Regions from separate parts of the Sodalis praecaptivus genome, predicted to be linked through region 1. Evidence: predicted binding sites of a transcription regulator. Region 1 holds the regulator's gene; each other region holds the start of a gene.
What was found. Region 1 encodes PhoB, which activates phosphate uptake and scavenging genes when phosphate is short. Its sites were predicted from a motif close to CTGTCATAAAACTGNCNNAT; they were not measured.
Positions count from the first base shown of each region.

Region 2: a site for PhoB is predicted at 2,336-2,355, ahead of pstS (phosphate ABC transporter substrate-binding protein PstS). Genes of this name have one in related genera too.
Region 3: a site for PhoB is predicted at 1,868-1,887, ahead of kdgR (DNA-binding transcriptional regulator KdgR). Genes of this name have one in related genera too.
Region 4: a site for PhoB is predicted at 1,874-1,893, ahead of SANT_RS12255 (heavy metal response regulator transcription factor). Genes of this name have one in related genera too.

Region 1 covers NZ_CP006569.1:3,473,290-3,478,210, forward strand. Annotated here, with positions in the region: gene SANT_RS15505 (cobalamin-independent methionine synthase II family protein) at 1-168, opposite strand, end outside; gene SANT_RS15510 (PstS family phosphate ABC transporter substrate-binding protein) at 371-1,339, opposite strand; gene phoR (phosphate regulon sensor histidine kinase PhoR) at 1,339-2,676, opposite strand; gene phoB (phosphate response regulator transcription factor PhoB) at 2,879-3,568, opposite strand; gene sbcD (exonuclease subunit SbcD) at 4,020-4,921, shown strand, end outside.
Region 2 covers NZ_CP006569.1:12,929-17,849, reverse strand. Annotated here, with positions in the region: gene pstA (phosphate ABC transporter permease PstA) at 1-212, opposite strand, end outside; gene pstC (phosphate ABC transporter permease PstC) at 212-1,171, opposite strand; gene pstS (phosphate ABC transporter substrate-binding protein PstS) at 1,218-2,258, opposite strand; gene SANT_RS00070 (aspartyl protease family protein) at 2,434-3,627, opposite strand; gene glmS (glutamine--fructose-6-phosphate transaminase (isomerizing)) at 3,797-4,921, opposite strand, start outside.
Region 3 covers NZ_CP006569.1:2,006,810-2,011,730, forward strand. Annotated here, with positions in the region: gene htpX (protease HtpX) at 1-163, shown strand, start outside; gene SANT_RS08955 (MFS transporter) at 453-1,838, opposite strand; gene kdgR (DNA-binding transcriptional regulator KdgR) at 2,053-2,844, shown strand; gene SANT_RS08965 (DUF2766 family protein) at 2,911-3,159, shown strand; gene mgrB (PhoP/PhoQ regulator MgrB) at 3,325-3,468, shown strand; gene SANT_RS08975 (YebO family protein) at 3,561-3,830, shown strand; gene SANT_RS08980 (MBL fold metallo-hydrolase) at 3,918-4,904, shown strand.
Region 4 covers NZ_CP006569.1:2,782,956-2,787,876, forward strand. Annotated here, with positions in the region: gene SANT_RS12240 (molybdopterin-dependent oxidoreductase) at 1-450, opposite strand, end outside; gene SANT_RS12245 (cytochrome b/b6 domain-containing protein) at 437-1,069, opposite strand; gene SANT_RS12250 (hypothetical protein) at 1,129-1,758, opposite strand; gene SANT_RS12255 (heavy metal response regulator transcription factor) at 1,961-2,632, shown strand; gene SANT_RS12260 (heavy metal sensor histidine kinase) at 2,629-4,047, shown strand; gene SANT_RS12265 (Kdo hydroxylase family protein) at 4,121-4,921, opposite strand, start outside.

The DNA.
Region 1 (4,921 bases):
CGCGCGCTGCTCCGCGACGACGCGTGCAATCTCGTTGTCTTCCACGGCGCGCAGCTGCGCGGCATCTATCTCGCCATCGGTGAAACGCTGGCGGGCCTGCTTTATCGCGGCGGGACGTAACAGACTGCCGACCACATCGGCGCGGAAAGGGGCTTGGGTTCTTTGCATTTTACTGCTCCAGGAGGGCGTCATCCTCATGATGATCGCGTTAGTTTAGCGACGGTATAGTCACGCTTCGGAATGAAGGGACATCCAGACGTCTATATGTCTCAGGCGCAGTGTGTCACTTCACCTAACGCCGCACAAACGAGAAAATTTCAACGCTATTGAATTTTATTCATGATCGTTGTGAGATTTTCACTTTGGCGATTTAAGGCAATCCAGCGGCCCGCCGCGCCGTCAGCCGTTGGGATTGCGTCAAAGGCACATACCCTGCCTGGCTAACCTGCTCTTGTCCCTCGGCGGACAAAACGCGCGCCAGAAATGCCAATGTCAGGGGGTCAAGGGATTTACCCGGCGGTTTATTGACGTAGAGAAAGAGCGGGCGGGTGAAAGGGTACTCCCCGCGGCGCAATGTCTGCGCATCGGCGGTTAACGTGTGGCCAGCCGCATCGATAATCGCCAGCCGCTTCACCCCGCGGGCGTGGAAGCCCATGCTGGTATAGCCAATCGCGTTCACCGAAGCGGCCACCGCCTGCGCGACCGCCGCCGATCCGGGCAGTTCGTTGACCGTTGGCTGCATATCTCCACCGCAAAGCACCCGAAGGCGAAAAAATCCCTGGGTGCCGGAGGCGGTGTTCCGGCCGTAGCGCAGTAGCGATAACGTGCGCCATTCTCCGGTTAACCCCACGTCCCCCCAACGCCGTATCGGCGCCGCCTGTCCGCACTGACGAGTGACGGAAAAGATCGCATCCAGCTGGCGTTGGCTAATCGCTTCTAGCGGATTGGCCTGATTAACCATGACCACCAGCGCATCCTGCGCCACCGGTAGCGCCAGCGGCGCATAGCCGTAACGCTGACGAAAGCCGGCGATTTCCAGCTCGCTCATCGGGCGGCTCATGGGGCCCAGCTGCGCCGTGCCGGCCGCCAGCGCGGCGGCGGCGGCGGCGGAACCCATCGCCTGGATTTGCACGCCGACCTCGGGATAGCGCCGACTGAAGTCCGCCGCCCAGCCGCTCATCAGCGACGCCAGCGTATCCGAGCCGGTACTGGTTAACGTACCGGTCAGGAGCGGAATCGGCGCCGCCGGCGTAACGGGCTGCGCGCGCAGCGCCGCGCTATGCCCCCCCAGCAGGCAGCTAGCGAACAGGGCGCCGGCCAAGAGGGAAAAACCGCGCATCACTCTCTGGCCTGGGGTGAAAGAGGAGAAACGCTAGGGTCCACTCGCGGCGGCAGGGTAATCAACCGCGCCGGCAGGGTAAAACCGAAACGGGTGCCCTCGCCCGGCGCGCTGCTGATATCCAGCCGCGCATCGTGATGGCTTAACGCATGTTTGACAATGGCCAGACCCAGGCCGCTACCGCCGGTTTGGCGCGAACGGGCTTTATCCACCCGATAAAAGCGCTCCGTCAGGCGCGGCAAATGTTCCGGCGCAATACCCGGCCCGTTGTCGCTAACCTGAAACGTCGCCCCCTCGGCGCTGCGCTGCCAGCTGACCTCGATGCGGGTGCCGGGAGGCGTATGAATAACCGCGTTGTACATCAGATTCGATACCGCGCTGCGCAGTTGCTCTTCATTGCCGTTGATCCATAACCGCGGATTGACGCGCAGCACCAGCGGATGCTGTCCTTGGCTGAGCCCCTCGACGCTGGCCTGCAAACGCTTGAGCAAGGTCGGCATATCCACCGGCGTGTGGGTTTCCCCCTGCGGCGCCGCTTCGATACGCGACAGCTCCAACAATTGGGCGACCAGGCGTTCCATGCGCCGGGATTGATCCTGCATAGTCTGCACCGCCCGCTGCCGCATGTGGGCGTCAAGACTATCGTCGGTCATCATTTCCAGATACCCCTGCAATACCGTCAGCGGCGTGCGCAATTCGTGGCTGGCGTTAGCGAAAAAGTTACGCCGCGCCCCTTCCAGTTGCCGCATTTGCGTGACGTCACGCACCACCATCAATAGCTGATCGTCGGTATAGGGCATAACGCGAAACTCCACCCAGTGCTGATTGTTCAGCTGCAATGTAAGCGGTCGCTGAAACGCTTGCCGCTGCAAATAATCATTAAACTCTGGATAACGCAACAAATTGAGGATCGGTTGTCCATTATCCTCCGGCCAGCGGAAACTGAGCAGTTGTTGGGCTAGGCCGTTGCACCAGAAAATATGGCCGTCACCCGTTAACATCACCAGCGCATCGGGCAGCGAATCGGCGCCGCTGCGAAAGCGTTTAAACAACATCGCCAGCTCGCGCCGCCGGCGGCGTTGACGCAGTTGCATACGGTGCAAACCATAGAATAGCGAAATCCAACTGCCCCCGCCCGCCGGCGGCGCCCGCCCCGGGTTGCGCCATAGCCAATGCGATAGCCGCAGCTGAAAATAATAATTGCGCATTAGCGCCGCCAGCAGCGACAGAGCCAACAGCCAGCCCAAGTGGCCGATGAACAACGACAACAGCAGCGCCGGCAGGCAAAACAGCACCCCTTCCAGCAACAATCTGCGCCAGGTAATAGGTTCAAGCAACGGCATCTCCTTCGCGACGGCCCCTGTAGCGCGGCCACCGGCTCATCATGCGTCCGCTGACCGCGGGCATCGCATCCTTTCCATCTGACTCATGTTCCGCCTCTGCGCGCTGTCATCGCCGGTGCGCAAGCGTACCATCAACGGCCGCTACCGCGGCAGCAAGGTTTGAGCAGACCGCGCGCGCTGCCCGCCTGCGCCGTATTTAATAGCGCCCGGAGAAGCGGTAACCGGTACCGCGCACCGTTTGCACCATACGGTCATGCCCCCCGGATTCAAGCGCTTTACGCAAACGGCGGATATGGACATCCACCGTGCGATCCTCCACATAGACATTCGTGCCCCATACATGATTCAGCAATTGCTCGCGGCTGTAGACGCGCTCAGGATGGGTCATAAAGAAATGCAGCAGCTTGAATTCGGTCGGCCCCATATCTAGCGCCTGCTCGTTGGCGGTCACCCGATGCGAGGCGGGATCCAGACTCAGGCCCTGAAGCTCGATTCGCTCTTCCGCCTCCATCGGGGAGATGCGCCGCAGCACCGCTTTTATCCGCGCCAGCAGCTCTTTGGGAGAAAAGGGTTTGGTAATATAATCGTCGGCCCCGACTTCCAGCCCGCGTACGCGATCTTCTTCTTCACCGCGCGCGGTCAGCATCACAACGGGAATTTCCCTCGATAGCGCTTCGCGTTTCATCTGTTTGATGAATTGAATGCCGGACCCTCCCGGTAACATCCAGTCCAGTAGCACCAGGTCAGGGTACGGTTCCGCGAGCAGATTGACCGCGGAGGGGTAGTCCTCCGCCTCGATGGCCTGAAAGCCGTTTTGCTCCAGGACAAAACACAACATTTCCCGGATTGGCGCTTCGTCTTCCACCACCAGTATGCGTCTCGCCATCGTTTCTCCGCCATAAATCGTCATGATCAAGGTGCCGGCATTATGCGTCACTTTTGTGACATATTTATTAAAACTCATTTATCTAAAAAGAAATAGATTTTATCGTTAACTGACGCCGGCACCCGGCGGCAACAGACGACGTTTTGATACCATAACACGCTGAAAATTGGCGAATTTTACTAATCAATGCGCCGCAGCCGCGCCGTCAGCGCCTTACGCAGAATCTTGTTTCTTTTCGGGTAACCGAGCGTCAGGGGGTAGCGGCGCGTATAGCGCCACGGCAACGGCGGAGCGCGCAGCCAAGCGCGCGGTTGCTCAGCGCGGAATGACGTCGCACGGGAGGGCTTATCCTCTTTTCGGGAATCGGCGCCGCAAAATTCCCCCCGTCGGACGACAGGCGCCGGCGGCACGGTTTATACTGCCCCATCGATTTGTTTGCCGCTGGAGCGTCATGCGCATTATTCACACTTCTGATTGGCATCTGGGTCAGTCGTTCTTCACCAAAAACCGCGCCGACGAACATCAGGCGTTTCTGACGTGGCTTATCAGTCAGGTGGATGAACACCAGGTGGACGCCTTGATTGTAGCGGGCGATGTCTTCGATACCGGTACACCGCCCAGTTATGCCCGCGAATTATTCAACCGTTTCGTCGTGTCGCTGCAGCCGACCGGCTGTCGCCTGGTGGCGCTGGCGGGCAATCATGACGCGGTCGCAACGCTCAATGAATCTCGCGCGCTGCTGGCGTGCCTGAATACGCGCATTGTGGCCGGCGGCAACGGCGAGGACCAGGTGTGGGTGCTAGACGATCGCCACGGCGCGCCGGGCGCGGTGCTGTGCGCCGTTCCCTTTCTGCGGCCGCGGGATATACTGGTCAGCCGCGGCGGCCTGTCGGGCGGTGAAAAGCAGCAGGCGCTGCTTGACGCCATCGCCGAGCGCTATCAGCAGCTGTATCTACGCGCGCAGCGGTTGCGCGACGCGCTCCCCTCCCCGGTCCCGATTATCGCCACCGGCCATCTCACGACGGTCGGCGCCAGCACCACCGATTCGGTGCGCGATATTTACATCGGCGCTCTCGATGCTTTTCCCGCGCGGTTGTTCCCGCCCGCGGATTATATCGCCCTGGGCCATATTCACCGGCCGCAGATTATCGGCGGCAATGACTGCATCCGCTATTGCGGCTCGCCGATACCGCTAAGTTTTGATGAGGCGGGCCAGCCGAAACAGGTCAATCTGGTTACTTTCCAGGACGGTCTGCCGCCGCGGATAACGCCGCTGACGGTGCCCGAAACGCAGCCAATGCGGCTTATCAAAGGCCCTGTGGATGAGATAGAGCGGCAGCTGCGCGGCTATGC
Region 2 (4,921 bases), 1.2 Mb from region 1:
GTCATTTCCAAAAAGGTCGCGGCCGACATACCTTCAAACCCGCGGCCGACGGTCGCAATCAGGATCCAGCACAGCCAGAATAGGCCGAAGGCCATGGTCAATAAGGATAAGCACAGCGCGATGCGGTTTTTCATCCGCCGCCAGCTTTGGCGGCGTTTGCGTAGCGCTTCGCGCTGCGGCGCGTTACGCACCAACGGTTCAATGGTCGCCATTATTTGCCCCCTTCATGTTTCGCCAGTCGTCTTATCATTAATCGCGAACAGGCCAGTACAATAAAGGTAATGACGAACAGGATAAGCCCTAATTCCATCAGCGCCGCGGTGTGCAACCCTTCTTGCGCCTCGGCGAATTCATTGGCCAGTGCCGAGGTGATGCTGTTTCCCGGCATAAACAGCGACAGGCTGTCAAGCTGATAGGTATTGCCGATAATAAAGGTCACCGCCATGGTTTCCCCCAGCGCGCGTCCCAGCCCCAGCATCACACCGCCTATTACCCCGTTTTTGGTAAACGGCAGAACGATGTGCCAAATCACTTCCCACGTTGTGCAACCGATGCCGTATGCCGATTCTTTCATCAGCACCGGCGTTTGTTCAAACACGTCGCGCATGACCGCGGCGATGTAAGGAATAATCATAATGGCAAGCACGATACCCGCCGCCAAGATGCCGATACCAAACGCCGGACCGGAAAACAGCACGCCCACAAAGGGGACTGCCGACAGCACATCCCCCAGCGGCTGCTGGAAATAGCTGGCGAACAGCGGGGCAAAGACGAACAGTCCCCACATGCCATACACAATACTCGGGATGGCCGCCAGAAGCTCAATAGCCACCCCGAGCGGGCGTTTTAACCAGCCGGGCGCCAGCTCGGTCAGGAACAACGCGATGCCGAAACTGACCGGCACCGCTATCAGCAAGGCGATAAACGAGGTCATCAGCGTGCCGTAAATAGGCACCAGCGCGCCAAAACGTTCCGCTGGCGCATCCCATTCACGGGTCCACAGAAAGGAAAAGCCAAACTTTTCCATACTCGGTAAAGACGCGACCACCAGCGAGACGATAATACCGCCCAACAGCAGTAACGTGACCAGCGCCGCCGCGCGTACCAGCGTTCCGAATATCAGATCGCCCCGTTTACCCGGCGCGCGTGTCACCGCTTTCATTTCCGCCATAGCTTGCTCACATCAGGATGATTCTCCCGCAGGAGAGGAAACGCCGTTACCAAATGGCCTTGCCGTCGCTGCCTTTCAGCTCGGTTTTCCACGCCGCGCGGATGCGGGTAGTGACCGTATCAGGCAGTGCCGCATAGTCCAGTTCGCTGGCCTGTTGCGCACCGTGGCTATAGGCCCAGTCAAAGAATTTCAGCACTTCTTTTCCTTGCTCGGGACGATTTTGTTGTTTGTGCAGCAAAATGAAGGTGGTGGAGGTAATCGGCCATGCGTCGTTCCCCGGCTGATTGGTCAAGTCCTGGGCGAAGGAGCTTTCCCAATCGGCGCCTTTAGCCGCCGCGCTGAAGTTTTGCTCGGTGGGCGATACCGGCTTGCCGTCGGCGGTGATCAATTTGGTGTAGGCGAGATGGTTTTGTTTGGCGTAGGCATATTCCACATAGCCGATGGCGCCGGGTAAACGCTGTACAAAAGCGGCCACGCCGTCGTTGCCTTTGCCACCCAATCCTACCGGCCAATTAACCGTCGAGCCGGCGCCGATTTTCCCTTTCCAATCAGGATTCACCTTGGAGAGATAGCTGGTGAAAACGAACGAGGTGCCCGAACCATCGGCGCGGCGCACCACCGCAATCGCCTGATCCGGCAGTTTCAGCCCCGGGTTGAGTTTGGTTATCGCCGGGTCGTTCCATTTTTTGATTTGACCGAGAAAGATGTCACCCAGCGTTTTCCCGTCCAGCGTCAGCTCGCCGCTCTTCACGCCCGGCACATTAATCGCCAGCACAACGCCGCCGATGACGGTGGGAAATTGGAACAGGCCGTCTTTATTAAGCTGTTCATCGCTCAGCGGCGCGTCAGATGCGCCGAAATCGACGGTATTAGCGATGATTTGTTTTACGCCGCCGGAGGAACCGATGCCTTGATAATTGACTTTTACGCCGGTGGATTTTTGATAGGAATCTGCCCATTTAGCGTAAACCGGCGCCGGAAAGGTCGCACCTGCACCGGTTAGGCTGGCCGCGGCAAAAGCGGGCATCGCCGCCAGAGTGAAAGAGGCTGCAACCATACCGGCAAGGGTGGTACGAATCAGTTTCATAATCCCTCCTGTGGGATAAAATTTGTCGACATCTGGTACTTGTTGTTAGTAAAGATGACTGCCGTGCAGGAGGGAAAATAGGTCAGTTTAGTGACAGCAAGATGTACGAAATATGACAGTTAGATGACAATGCCCGGCGTTGGCGGCGCGAACCTTGCCGCCGCCGCGCTTGCCGCTATAACTGCAACGTGCGCCGTTTACCGTTGCGCTCGATGACCAAGGTCAATTTACCTGCCGGCGTGTCCGCCAGTACCGGGCGGATGTCGCTTATCGCTTCCGGCGTCACCGCGCGGCCGTTGACTTCCCGCAGCAGATCGCCATTTTGCAGCCCGTAACGAGCAAGCTCCTGCGGCTGGTTATAGAAAATTTCCACCCGCTGCTGGTGGAAACGGATACCAATGTTGCGCAAGGGCGCTTTATCATTGCGCGTAAAATGGCGGGCGTTGTAGCAAAATAACATTTGGTCCGGCGCAAACAGATAACTGTCAAAGCGGCTGAAGAAATCCATGCCCAGGTTATACATGTCGTTTTTGTTGCCGCTGATTTTCATGCGGCCCACCGGCATACCGTTAAACGTCAGGCCGTCGATCAAATAGTCATTATCATGCCCCAGGCCGCTGGCGGTGGCGCTGGGCGTTTGCCGGTAACCCGTCGTAACATTGCGATACTGCTTTTTCATCCTACCGATAAGCTCTTCGCTGACGAAACTCTGCACCGCGCCGGTATCGACCACCATACTGATGCTGTAAGCTTTGTAATCCAGCGTTAACACCGGCGAGCGGCCGAACTGGTCCTCATAAGGCAGACATTGCTGATACCCCATCAACGACGGAGAATGTCGCCAGGCGGTCAATTGATGGCTACGGTTGTCCACCGCCCAGCTCAACTGACGAAATACCTCCGCGCCCAGAACGCCATCCACCTTTTCCCCGAGCGATTGGCTGAATATGTCCAAATCGATGGCCAGCCAGGGATTGATGCCCGGCAGCGTATAACTGCCAAGCGTTATCGGCAGTGAACGCCATAGCGAAACTTGATCGGCGCCGAGCTTTCCCTGGGTACTGCCGACGCCGTTAGCCATAATGGTACGAAAGATCGAGGGGATCTCATCGGGCGTCGCGGGTCGGGTAAGGGTTTGCGCCAGCCGTTTATCAATTACGGTATAACTGGCGCCGGTATCCAGCACAAACCGGTAGGTGTTGCCGGCGATGGTCACCGGCACGACGAGATGCAGCAGGTGAACCGGCTCGTGCAGCACCGGGGGATTCTCCCCGGCCGCCGGCGCCGCGAAGGTCGGGGCGCACGGCGAGGCGGCCAGCACCACGGCCAGGCAGGCCCAGAAAGGTCGAAAAGCGTAACGGCTATCCATGGTATCACGTCCTCCGGCAGGTCAAGAAGTAGCGGCCCGACGGGCGTATCCCGTTGTCGCCAGCCGCGCCTTTCGACGACAATGGCATGATTTTACCGTAAAACCTACCGCTGGGGATCCGCAAAAAATACCGCGGTGCGGTTGCACCTGGATGTGACCGCCATTAAGGTTATTCCACCGTTACCGATTTAGCCAGATTACGCGGCTGATCGACGTCAGTCCCTTTAATCAGGGCGATGTGATAGGCCAGCAACTGCATCGGCACGGTGTAGAAAATGGGCGCCACGATCTGCTCCACGTGCGGCAGCGGGATAATTTTCATATTTTCGCTGGCGGTAAAACCGGCATCCTGCTCCGCGAAAACATACAGCAATCCCCCCCGGGCGCGCACTTCTTCTATATTGGATTTCAATTTTTCCAACAGTTCATTGTTGGGGGCAATGACGATCACCGGCATATCGGCATCAATAAGCGCCAGCGGGCCATGTTTCAACTCCCCGGCGGCATAGGCTTCAGCGTGAATATAAGAGATTTCTTTCAGCTTCAGCGCCCCTTCCATAGCGATAGGGTAAAGATCGCCGCGGCCTAAAAACAGCGCGTGATGTTTATCGGAAAAGCCTTCGGCCAGCGTTTCAATGGGCTTATCCAGCGACAGCATCTGCTCGATGCGGCTCGGCAGCGCCTGTAGAGCATGAACGATATCTTCCTCTACCCCCTGGTCCATACCGCGCAGGCGGCCGATACGCGCCACCAGCATCAACAGCACCGTCAACTGGGTAGTGAACGCTTTGGTGGAAGCTACGCCGATTTCAGTGCCGGCCCGGGTCATCAGCGCCATATCCGATTCGCGCACCAGCGAAGAGCCGGCGACATTACAGATGGCAAGCGAACCCAGATAGCCGAGGGCTTTGGTCAACCGCAGCGCCGCCAGAGTATCGGCGGTCTCGCCGGACTGGGAGAGGGTGATCAGCAAACTGCCGGGGCGCACCGCGGGTTTGCGGTAGCGAAACTCGGAGGCGATTTCCACATCGCAGGGCACGCCGGCCAGCGCCTCGAACCAATAGCGGGAGACCATGGCGGAGTGGTAGGAGGTGCCGCAGGCAATAATCTGCACGTGCTGCACCTGGCGTAGTAACGCATCGGCGCCGTCGCCCAGTTCCGACAGCGTTACCTCTCCATGGCTAAAGCGACCTTCCAGCGTGTTTTTGATCGCTTGCGGCTGCTCAAAAATTTCCTTTTGCATATAGTGGCGGTACAACCCTTTGTCGCCGGCATCGTATTTTACCTGGGATTC
Region 3 (4,921 bases), 1.5 Mb from region 1:
GGCGCTACAGCGGTTGAAGACCAGTCATGAGCCGCAGGAAGCCAGCAGCATGATGGCGTTTTGCATTAACGGCCGCAACAAGACGTTCAGCGAACTGTTTATGTCCCATCCCCCGCTGGATAAACGGATTGAAGCACTGCGTTCCGGCGCCTACCTGAAATAAGGCGCGCCGGCAGGGCCGCCGCCGAGGAGGGGATGTCGCCCCTTGCGATGGCGCCCTGCAAACCGCCGAACGTCGGTCGGTTACCGCTCATGACTTAGCCCCCCAGGACGTCGGCCGGGAAACGGCGATGCTTCAAACCGTGCGGTCGGCTAAAAAACGGCAAGAGGTGCAACTGTCCGGTAACCGACCAAACCTGCCCGGACGCGCGGCAACCTCTAAAAAATCCCCCACGGCGCGGGGATTTTTTTTGCCCGACACGCCAATCCATTCGACATTTGCGGCGCCGCGTTTATTTCCCCACCGCCTGCTGGGGGTTGGCCTGGGTTATACGCAGCGAACTGACCAGCGCGGCGCCGGCGGCGAACACGCCCGCCAATACCAGCGAGGTGTGCGTACCGCTGTCGCCGAACAGGTTAAACATTAACGCCACCAGGGCGGCGCCGCTGGTTTGGCCGAACAGGCGGGCGGTGCCCAGCATGCCGCTGGCGCCGCCGCTGCGGTTGCGCGGCGCCGAGGTGATGATAGTGTGATTGTTAGGGGACTGGAATAACCCAAAACCGGCGCCGCACAGCATCATCCGCCATATAATCTCGCCGTCGGTCGGCGCGGCCGGCAGCCAGGCCAGGGAGAATAGCCCCGCGGCAAATAGACTCATGCCGATCCCCCCCAACAAACCCGCGTGTACTCGGCCGATCAAGGCGCCGGCCAGCGGGGCGAAAACCATGGTCGCCAGCGGCCAGGGTGTAAGCAACAGGCCTGTTGCGACCTCGGTGCGGCCCAATACGGTTTGCAGGTAAAACGGCAGCGATACCATGGCCAACATTTGGGCGCTAAAAGAGCAGATAGACGTACACATGGACAGGGAAAACAGCGGGATACGCAGCAGGTCCACCGGCAGCAGAGGCCAGCGCTGGCGCAGCTGGTGGCGGACGAACAGGGCGCCCACCGCGATGGCCAGACACAGCTCGATGACGATCCAGCGGCCGTTGACCTGCTGGGCGAAACCGCTCAGGGCGGAAAGCAGCAGGCCGAAGGTCAAGGCATTCATCAGCGCGCTGGCGGCGTTAAAGCGCTGGCCGCTGTTCTTCTGCGGGTTACCCGGCAAGAACCGGTGTCCCAGCCACAGGGCGAAGAGGCCGATGGGCACATTGATGGCGAACAGCCACTGCCAGCTGGCCACCGATAAGACGCCTGCCGCTACCGTGGGGCCGGCAGCGGTGGACACCGCTACCATCAGGGTATTGATTGCCATACCGCGGCCGAGAATACGCTGCGGATAGATGATCCGAATTAGCGCGCCATTGATACTCATCACCGCTGCGGCGCCGAGGCCCTGTAGGACGCGGGCGCCAATCAACATCCACAGACTGTCGGACAGCGCGCACAGCAAAGACATCAGGCTGAACACCGCCAGACCGCATTGATAGACACGCCGGTACCCGTAAATATCGCCGAGGCTGGCGAAGGATAGCAATGAAACGATAATCGCCAGTTGATAGGCATTGACCACCCAAATCGATGCAGCCGGACTGGCGTGGAGTTCACGAGCAATGGTGGGCAGGGCAACGTTGGCGATGGCGCCATCCAAAACCGCAATGGAGACGCTCAGCACAATCGTCAGAATGGCTCCGTAGCGCTGCGGCCGGGGAACGCCGTCATGGTCGATGTGGGTCATTAAGGTTCGTTCGTCCGTAAAAGCCTTTACTGTAACACTTTTGTTGCAGCCGGCGAGGTGCGTTTCGCGCGGCAAATGTAATAAATACTAACTAACGCGCAACGCGGCTTAACCGCCATTGCGCATTGCGCAGGCTGCGGCCTTGCCATTATACTAAAAATCATGTTCTATTTTTTTTAAAACACAAAACTGCTCTTACAGGATACTTATTAACATGGCGATAGCAGAAGTCGACCGGCAACCCGATTCGGTGTCGTCGGTATTGAAGGTGTTCGGCATCCTCCAGGCGCTGGGGGAAGAACGTGAAATTGGCATTACCGAACTGTCGCAGCGGGTCATGATGTCGAAAAGTACCGTGTACCGCTTCCTGCAAACGATGAAATCCCTGGGTTACGTCGCGCAGGAAGGCGAATCGGAAAAGTATTCCTTAACGCTTAAGCTGTTTGAGCTCGGCGCGAAAGCGCTGCAAAACGTCGACTTGATTCGTATCGCCGACATTCAAATGCGGGTGCTATCCAACCTCACGCGAGAAACCATTCACCTCGGTGCGCTGGATGAAGACAGCATCGTCTACATCCATAAAATCGATTCGCTGTACAATTTACGCATGTATTCGCGCGTTGGCCGCCGTAATCCGCTCTACAGTACCGCGATTGGCAAAGTGTTACTGGCCTGGCGTGACGTCACTGAGGCGAGCGATATTCTGGCTGATGTGATCTTCACCCGCAGTACGTCCCGCACCGCCGCCAGTCGAGAAGCGCTGTTGCCGGAGCTGGAGCAGGTGCGCGCGCAGGGGTTCGGCGAAGATAACGAGGAGCAGGAGGAGGGGCTGCGCTGTATCGCGGTACCGATTTTTGATCGCTTTGGCGTTGTCATTGCCGGCCTGAGCATCTCGTTTCCCACGATCCGCTTTTCCGAAGAGGCCAAAAATGATTATGTCAAAATGCTGCACGACGCGGCGCGCGCCATCTCCCGCCAGATAGGCTACCACGACTATCCGTTTTAACCCCTCAAAGACCGAACCGGTGCGTTTGATCCGCCGGTTCGGATGCACACGCATAAAGGAAAAGAAATGACACAATCCCTTACTGAAAACCAGGAACTGGTGTCCGATCTGGTTGCCTGTCAGCTGGTAATCAAACAGATTCTGGACGTTATCGATATCATCGCGCCGGCGGAGGTGCGCGACAAAATGTCCGCGCAGTTGAAAAACATTGACTTTGGCACCCATCCCGCCGCCCGTGACCCCATTACGCGGCGCGCGATTGAGAAAGCCATTGCCCTTATTGACATGAAGTTCGAGCGCGCCTCTCCCCACTAAAAGCCGCTACGTGGCCGCGTCTCGCCCTGGGCGCGACCCGTTTAATTTACCCGTGTATTTTCTTACTTAAAAATCATTTCATTGAAAACTAAATGAGGTACTGTTATCTCTCGTTTAAGTTTAAGCGGATAACATTAGTTGATTAGGCATTTCAGGAATAGGGTTTTGAAAAGAGGCACAACGATTAAACTGGTCGCGATTCTGCTGCTCTGTTTGGCTCTTTGGCTGTCGGCGCTGAATAGCTTTTGCGATCAGGGAGGGGATTTTTTCAGCGGCATGTGCCTGGTGACCAAATGGATGCCTTGGTAACGTCTGTTAACAGGCAAATTTTGTCAGCGGGCTACTAAGTCGGCCGTGGAGTGATAAGATAGCCACTGGTTCAATGAGTGGCAGGTCAGTTCATGAATGAGTTGGGAGTTAACAGCCTGAATATCGCAATCGCCGTGGCGTCCGTCGCGGTATTCGTCATCGTACTGGTGGTCTGGTTTTTTTTGAACCGTGCCAGTGTCAAAGCGAACGAGCAGATAGCTCTGCTAACCGAACTTCTCGAGCAACAAAAGCAGCAGACCGAGCTGTTGGCAAAACTCACCCGGGGAGACCCGCCCAACCCGGCTTCAACCCCCGTTCCCGGCGAACCTATCATGTTTAAGGATTTTATCGCCGAACGTTAATCCCCCGACGCGCCTGACCCCGCCGGCTTGTGAACGGCGGTTTATCCCTTTGCGTTGTCCGCCCCTGACAGGGAGAGTGCAAAAACCATGAGCAAGCCCAATCGCTGGTATGATTCCACCAAATCTCACCATACACCCACCGGTTTTACCAATCCCGATATCTCCCAGCGCGATCCCGGGGCGCTGAAACGCTGGCGGGAGGAGCGCAAGGCGCAAGGGCTGCCGCGTCCGCCCGGCGAGGGTTATGAAGCCTTTGTCCGCCAGTGGTGGCAAAAAGCGGATTTTAGCGGCGATGAAGACGCCGTCTGGTGGCTGGGCCATGCCTGCCTACTGCTGCGGGTGGGCGGGCAGCATATCCTGTGCGACCCGGCGCTGGGCCAGCGCGCCTCACCGCTGCCGTTTGCCGGTCCCCTGCGCAAAACGCCGTTGGCGGCAACCATCGCCGAATTGCCCAATATTGATTGGGTGTTGTACTCCCATAATCATTACGACCATCTTGACCGTGGCACGCTGCGGCGGCTGTTAAAACGCTTTCCCGCGCTGCGGGTCGCGGCGCCATTGGGCATGGGCGCTTGGTTGCGCCGACACGGCGTCAAGCACGTGGCCGAATGCGACTGGTGGGATGCGCTCACGGCGCCGGCGTTCGCGCTGCACTGTACCCCGGCACGGCACTGGAGCATGCGCTCGCTCTGGGACCGCAACCGAAGCTTATGGTGCGGCTGGGTGGTGTCCACGCCGCGCTGGCGTTTTTTCTTTTCCGGCGACAGCGGCTATACCCCGCGGTTGGCGGAAATTGGCCAACGCCTGGGGCCGTTTGACGCGGCGGCGTTGCCCATCGGTGCCTATGCACCAGAATGGTTCATGGCGGAAAGTCATATGAGCCCCACCGAGGCGGTGCGTTTTTATCAGGAACTTCAACAGCCCCGGGTGATCCCGATTCATTGGGGGGTGTTCGAGCTGGCGGATGAATCCCTTGACGAGCCGCCGCGCGAGTTACTGCGTGCCCAGCGCGAGGCGGGCGTCAATAATGCCGATTTCGCGGCGCTAAAGATCGGCGGTAAGATCACGCTATGACAGATGATGTGACCATT
Region 4 (4,921 bases), 690 kb from region 1:
ACCAATGGCGCTCCAACCCTCGATGCAAATTAAACGGGTAATCTGGTCCTGCTGCGGCAGCGCCCGCAGCCTGTCCAGTGTCCAGGGGGATTTATCCGCCACACGACCAGAGACCGCGAGCCGATAATCCGCCACCTCCACCGCCGGCACATTATATTGGGAATAGAACGCGTTGAACGGGAACGGCCGCGTGATCTGATCTGGCCGATACGTTTGCGCCAGCCGCTGCCCGCTGAACAACCAGGCCTGTACGCGATCGTTGAAACGCGACATCGTCCAGAGGACTTTATCCACCTCATCGCCATCCTGTAGATTGCAGCCGGTCAACAGAGTCAGCGCGCCGAGGGACAGGCCGGAGCGCAGCAGCAAGCGGCGCTGTAGGCGGTGCAAAATTTTACGTTGCGCCGGCGCCAGGGAAGGCGGCGCCGGTTTACGGTCATTGTTCATCATGCGGTTTCCGTGAAGTGCCGGTTAACATAGGCAGCAGCGTCGAAGGCACCAAGACAACCATTCCGACATGGATTATCACGAACAGTCCCACGCCGCTCATCGCCAGGAAATGCACCCGGCGCGCGTAATCAAATCCGCCGAACAACGCCACCAGCCCGTTAAGCTGTACCGGTTTCCAAATCGACAGCCCGGATAGCACCAGCAGCGCGCCGCACAGCAACACCCCCCAATACATTGCTTTTTGCACCGCGTTATAGTGGCCGAGCCGGTGCGTCAGCCGCAGGGTGAGGGCCAGCTTGGTTTCCCGCAGCACGGCGCCTGGCGTAAGCGGCAGAAAATCGCGGCGGAAATGGCCGCTGATAACCCCCCATAGCACATACAGCACGCCGTTGGCCGCCAGCGCCCACATCACCGCCAAATGCCAGGCGATCGATCCCCCGAGCCAGCCGCCGAGGGTCATGGCCTCGGGAAAGATAAAAGGGAAAATGGGCGAGGCGTTATATATCCCCCAGCCACTCATGAACATGCCGGCCATTATCGGAACATTGAGCCAGTGCATCAGCCGAACCGGCGCGCGGTGCAACAGGGTCCGGGATGAAGAAATCGCTCGCTTTATCATGTTGCGTTCTCCCGTGATCGTGCAGGCCCGCGCCGCGCCGGGAGGCCCGGGCGGTAACGTTACATGGGCGGAACGATGCCGTTGACGCCGGCAACAATGTTTCCGGCCACCAGGTGGTTAGCGTTACTCTGCGGTGCGGGAAACAGAACGATATGGGTCCCCGGCTTGATAAGCGAGCGATCCCCCGGCGCAAGCGCCACTACCGGCACATCTTCCGGCACCACGACTTTCTTTTCGCCGTTCTGGTATTTTACGGTCATCGTGCGGCCATTGGCGTTCACCAGCGTGCCGACGGTGCCGTTGGTCATAGTGCCGGTTTTGCCGTCCGCGCCCTGCCAAGGGCGGAAACCTTCACCTGAGCCGCGCAGCGACGGATCAAAGACATGCACTTCCAGCGCTTTTAACGTGCCATCCGGCTGCGGCGCCGCCGCGGTGCCGATAAAGCTGTTAGGTTTGATGTCGTTGATGTTGCCCTGCGACACGGCCGCGACTTTGGTGTCGCCGGTCAGCTCGGCCGTCAACTTCTCCCCTCTTCTGTCGGTCAGTTGCAGCTCGTCGCCGTTGACCTGCGTCACCGTGCCGCGCAGCGGCATCACCGGTTTTTCCTGCGCACCCGCGGCGAAGACCGCCGTTGCGCCCAGCGTCAACGCCGCCACCATCAAACCTGTGAGTACTGTATGCTTAGCCATTTAACTCTCCTGTTATCCTGCTATTGGCCGCCAGGGCCATGAAGGCATCGCACGCCGCTTGCGCGACGGCTCAAGCCGAGTACCGTCTGAGTTTGGCAAAGCGATTCGGTCAGATAGATGACCAATTCATGACAATAATGTCATCAAAATGGCCGAGACGAACTGCTACAATGGATGCCGGTTGAGTGAGGGGCGGGCAGGTATGCGGATATTGATAGTAGAAGACGACGTCAGCACCGGCGCCTATTTACGTAAGGGCCTGACCGAGGCCGGTTACCGGGTGGATATCGCACCCACCGGTACCGAAGGCCTGTTTCTGGCGTTGGAATATGTTTATGACCTTATCTTGCTGGATGTCATGCTGCCGGGGCTGGACGGATGGCAGCTTATGGAGATCATTCGCAAGAAAAGCGATGTACCGGTGCTGTTTTTGACCGCCCGCGACCGGGTCGAAGATCGCATCCACGGCCTAGAGCTCGGCGCCGATGATTATCTGGTCAAACCTTTTTCGTTCACCGAACTGGTATTGCGCGTACGCACCCTGCTGCGCCGCGGCGTGGCGCGCGAAGAAACGGACTATCATCTGGCGGATCTGCATCTGGATATGTTGCGTCGGCGGGTCGAACGCCAAGAGAGCTTGATTATCCTCACCAACAAGGAATTTGCCTTATTGGCGCTGTTTGTGCGCCGGCAGGGGGAGGTCTTGTCGCGCACCCTTATCGCCTCCCAGGTATGGGACATGAATTTTGATAGCGATACCAATGTGGTGGACGTGGCCGTCAAACGCCTGCGCGCGAAAATCGACCGGCCGTTCGACGTGAAACTGATCCATACCGTGCGCGGTATCGGCTACGTCTGCGAACCGCGCTTATGAATCGCCGCCATCGCTGGTTCGCGCTATCGCTAACCCTACGTTCCGCGCTATTGTTCGCCCTGCTGGCGGCTCTGGTAGTGAGCGCCGTCGGCCTCTATCTGTATTCGGACATGGCGCGCGCGCTGCGCCAGCAGGCGGGCTATCAGACCTCCGGGCGAGTGGAGTATTTTCGCCATCTGTTGGGCGGCCGATTCCCCCTGGCGCGTTTGAGCGAGAACCCCCGCCTGTTTGAAAATATGCTGGGCAATGAAAACGACATTCTTATTTTTCAACGCCCCGGTCAGCCGCCGCTTATCAATGTGAATCCGCGCCGTTACGTACTGCCGGCGGTCACGCCGGTGGCGACCAGCGCGCCGTTGACGCTTTCGACGGTACATGACGCCGCCACCCCTGAGGGCGTGCCGATACGCTATGTCACGGCGCAGGCGGCGGTGGCCGGTCAAGGTGCGGTGACCATTACCGCCGGCCATGTGATGACCAACGAAACGCGCATGCTGGCCCGCTATCGCCAGCGCATCATTTTGGCGGTAGCCAGCGCCTTTGCGCTGTTGGCGCTGCTGGGGTATGGCGTGATGCGCCACGGTCTGGCGCCGCTGCGGCGGATGGCGGCGCAGGCGGAGGAAATTCATCCCGCGACCCTCACCACCCGGCTCTCGGAGCAGGATGCGCCTGCCGAGTTGCACCAGGTGATACGCTCGTTCAATCAAATGCTTGATCGTTTAGCGGACGGTTATCAGCGGCTGAGCCGCTTTTCCGCCGATTTGGCCCATGAGATCCGCACGCCGGTCAATGCGCTGATGGGTCATTGTCAGGTGACGCTCTATCAGCGCCGTTCGGTAGAGGATTATGAAAGCGTACTGGCACGCAATACCGAGGAGCTGGAGCGCATTTCGCTGATGGTGGAGAATATTCTCTTTCTGGCGCGCGCCGGCCAAGCGCAATCGGTGGTCAAGCCGGTGGCGCTGTCGCTGGGCGCCGAACTACAGCGCATTGCCGATTATTTCGAAGGCCTGGCGGAAGAGCGCGGCCTGACGCTGCACGCTTCAGGTAGCGGTCAGATCTGCGCCGACGCCATGCTGCTGCGGCGCGCGCTAAGCAATCTGGTGGACAACGCGATTCGCTACGCCCACGCCGGCGGTGAAATACGCTTGCGCGGCCTTCGGCAAGGGCGGGGCTGGCGGATAGATGTGGTCAATCAGGGCGAACCGGTGGCCGCCCGACATCTGGATAAATTGTTCGATCGCTTCTATCGCGCCGACGATGCGCGCACCAGCAGCGGCAACGCCAGCGGGCTGGGGCTATCTATTGTCAAAGCCATTATGATCTTGCACCAGGGGGAGGCACGCGTTCAATGCGCGCCTGACGGTGAAATTTGTTTCAGCCTGTTTTTCCCCGATCGGCCGCCCACCGGTTAACGGCCCTCTCCCTGAACGAAGACGAACCGGCGGTGGGGAGCCTTAACCGCCTTCAGGCCCTGCCCGGCCGCGCCTAGGTCAGCGCCGTGCGGGTCAGTTTTTCCAATATTTTCAGCGGCGCCCGCTCAGGATGTTTCATGCCGCTAACCGGCAGTAACAGCGTCTGTTCCAGCACAAACTGCCCGCCCATGGCGGCATGAGGCGTCTGGTCGGAAAAACAGATCCAACTGCTGCCCGCGGGAAAATCCAGCGTGACCTGGGGACCGCCCTGTTGATACACCGGGTCGCCCTTCATCGCATCGTGCATTTCCAGCATAAGATGGTCGTAATGGGTGCGGTAGCAGTGGGTCATACCAACGGCCTTTTGCAGCCAGCTGGTGAACGGCGAGAAACGCCCTAAACGCGGTAAAAATCGCTGCGCCAGCTGCTCGAACGGCTCGCCCACCCGCCACGATCGGCACTGCCCGCGGGGATTGATGTTGGTGAAAATCCGCAGGATGCGCTCGCCGCGATTGGGGCTGGAAGGAAACACATCCACGTGCAGGCGGCTGTCATCCCGACGCCAGAACGCGGTTTGCCGCCAGGCGGCGGCCGGATGCAGGCGCAGCGTATTAACCGGGCTGTGCAGCATTTGCTGGTACTCCGGCAAAACTTCCGCCACCAGACGGCAGCAGGCTAAATGATGGCGCAGCAGCAGTTGGCGAGCCAGCGGCCGTTTTTCCGCGCCTGGGACACCGCTGAGCCCGTCTTCTTGTGGACGGAAAGTGATTTGCTCCCGTTTGGGCGCCGCCGGGTCGGGCACCAGCAGCGTCAACTCATCCGGCGTCAGGGTAAACGCCAGATGCGGAAAGAACACCACCTGCCCCTGTTCCAG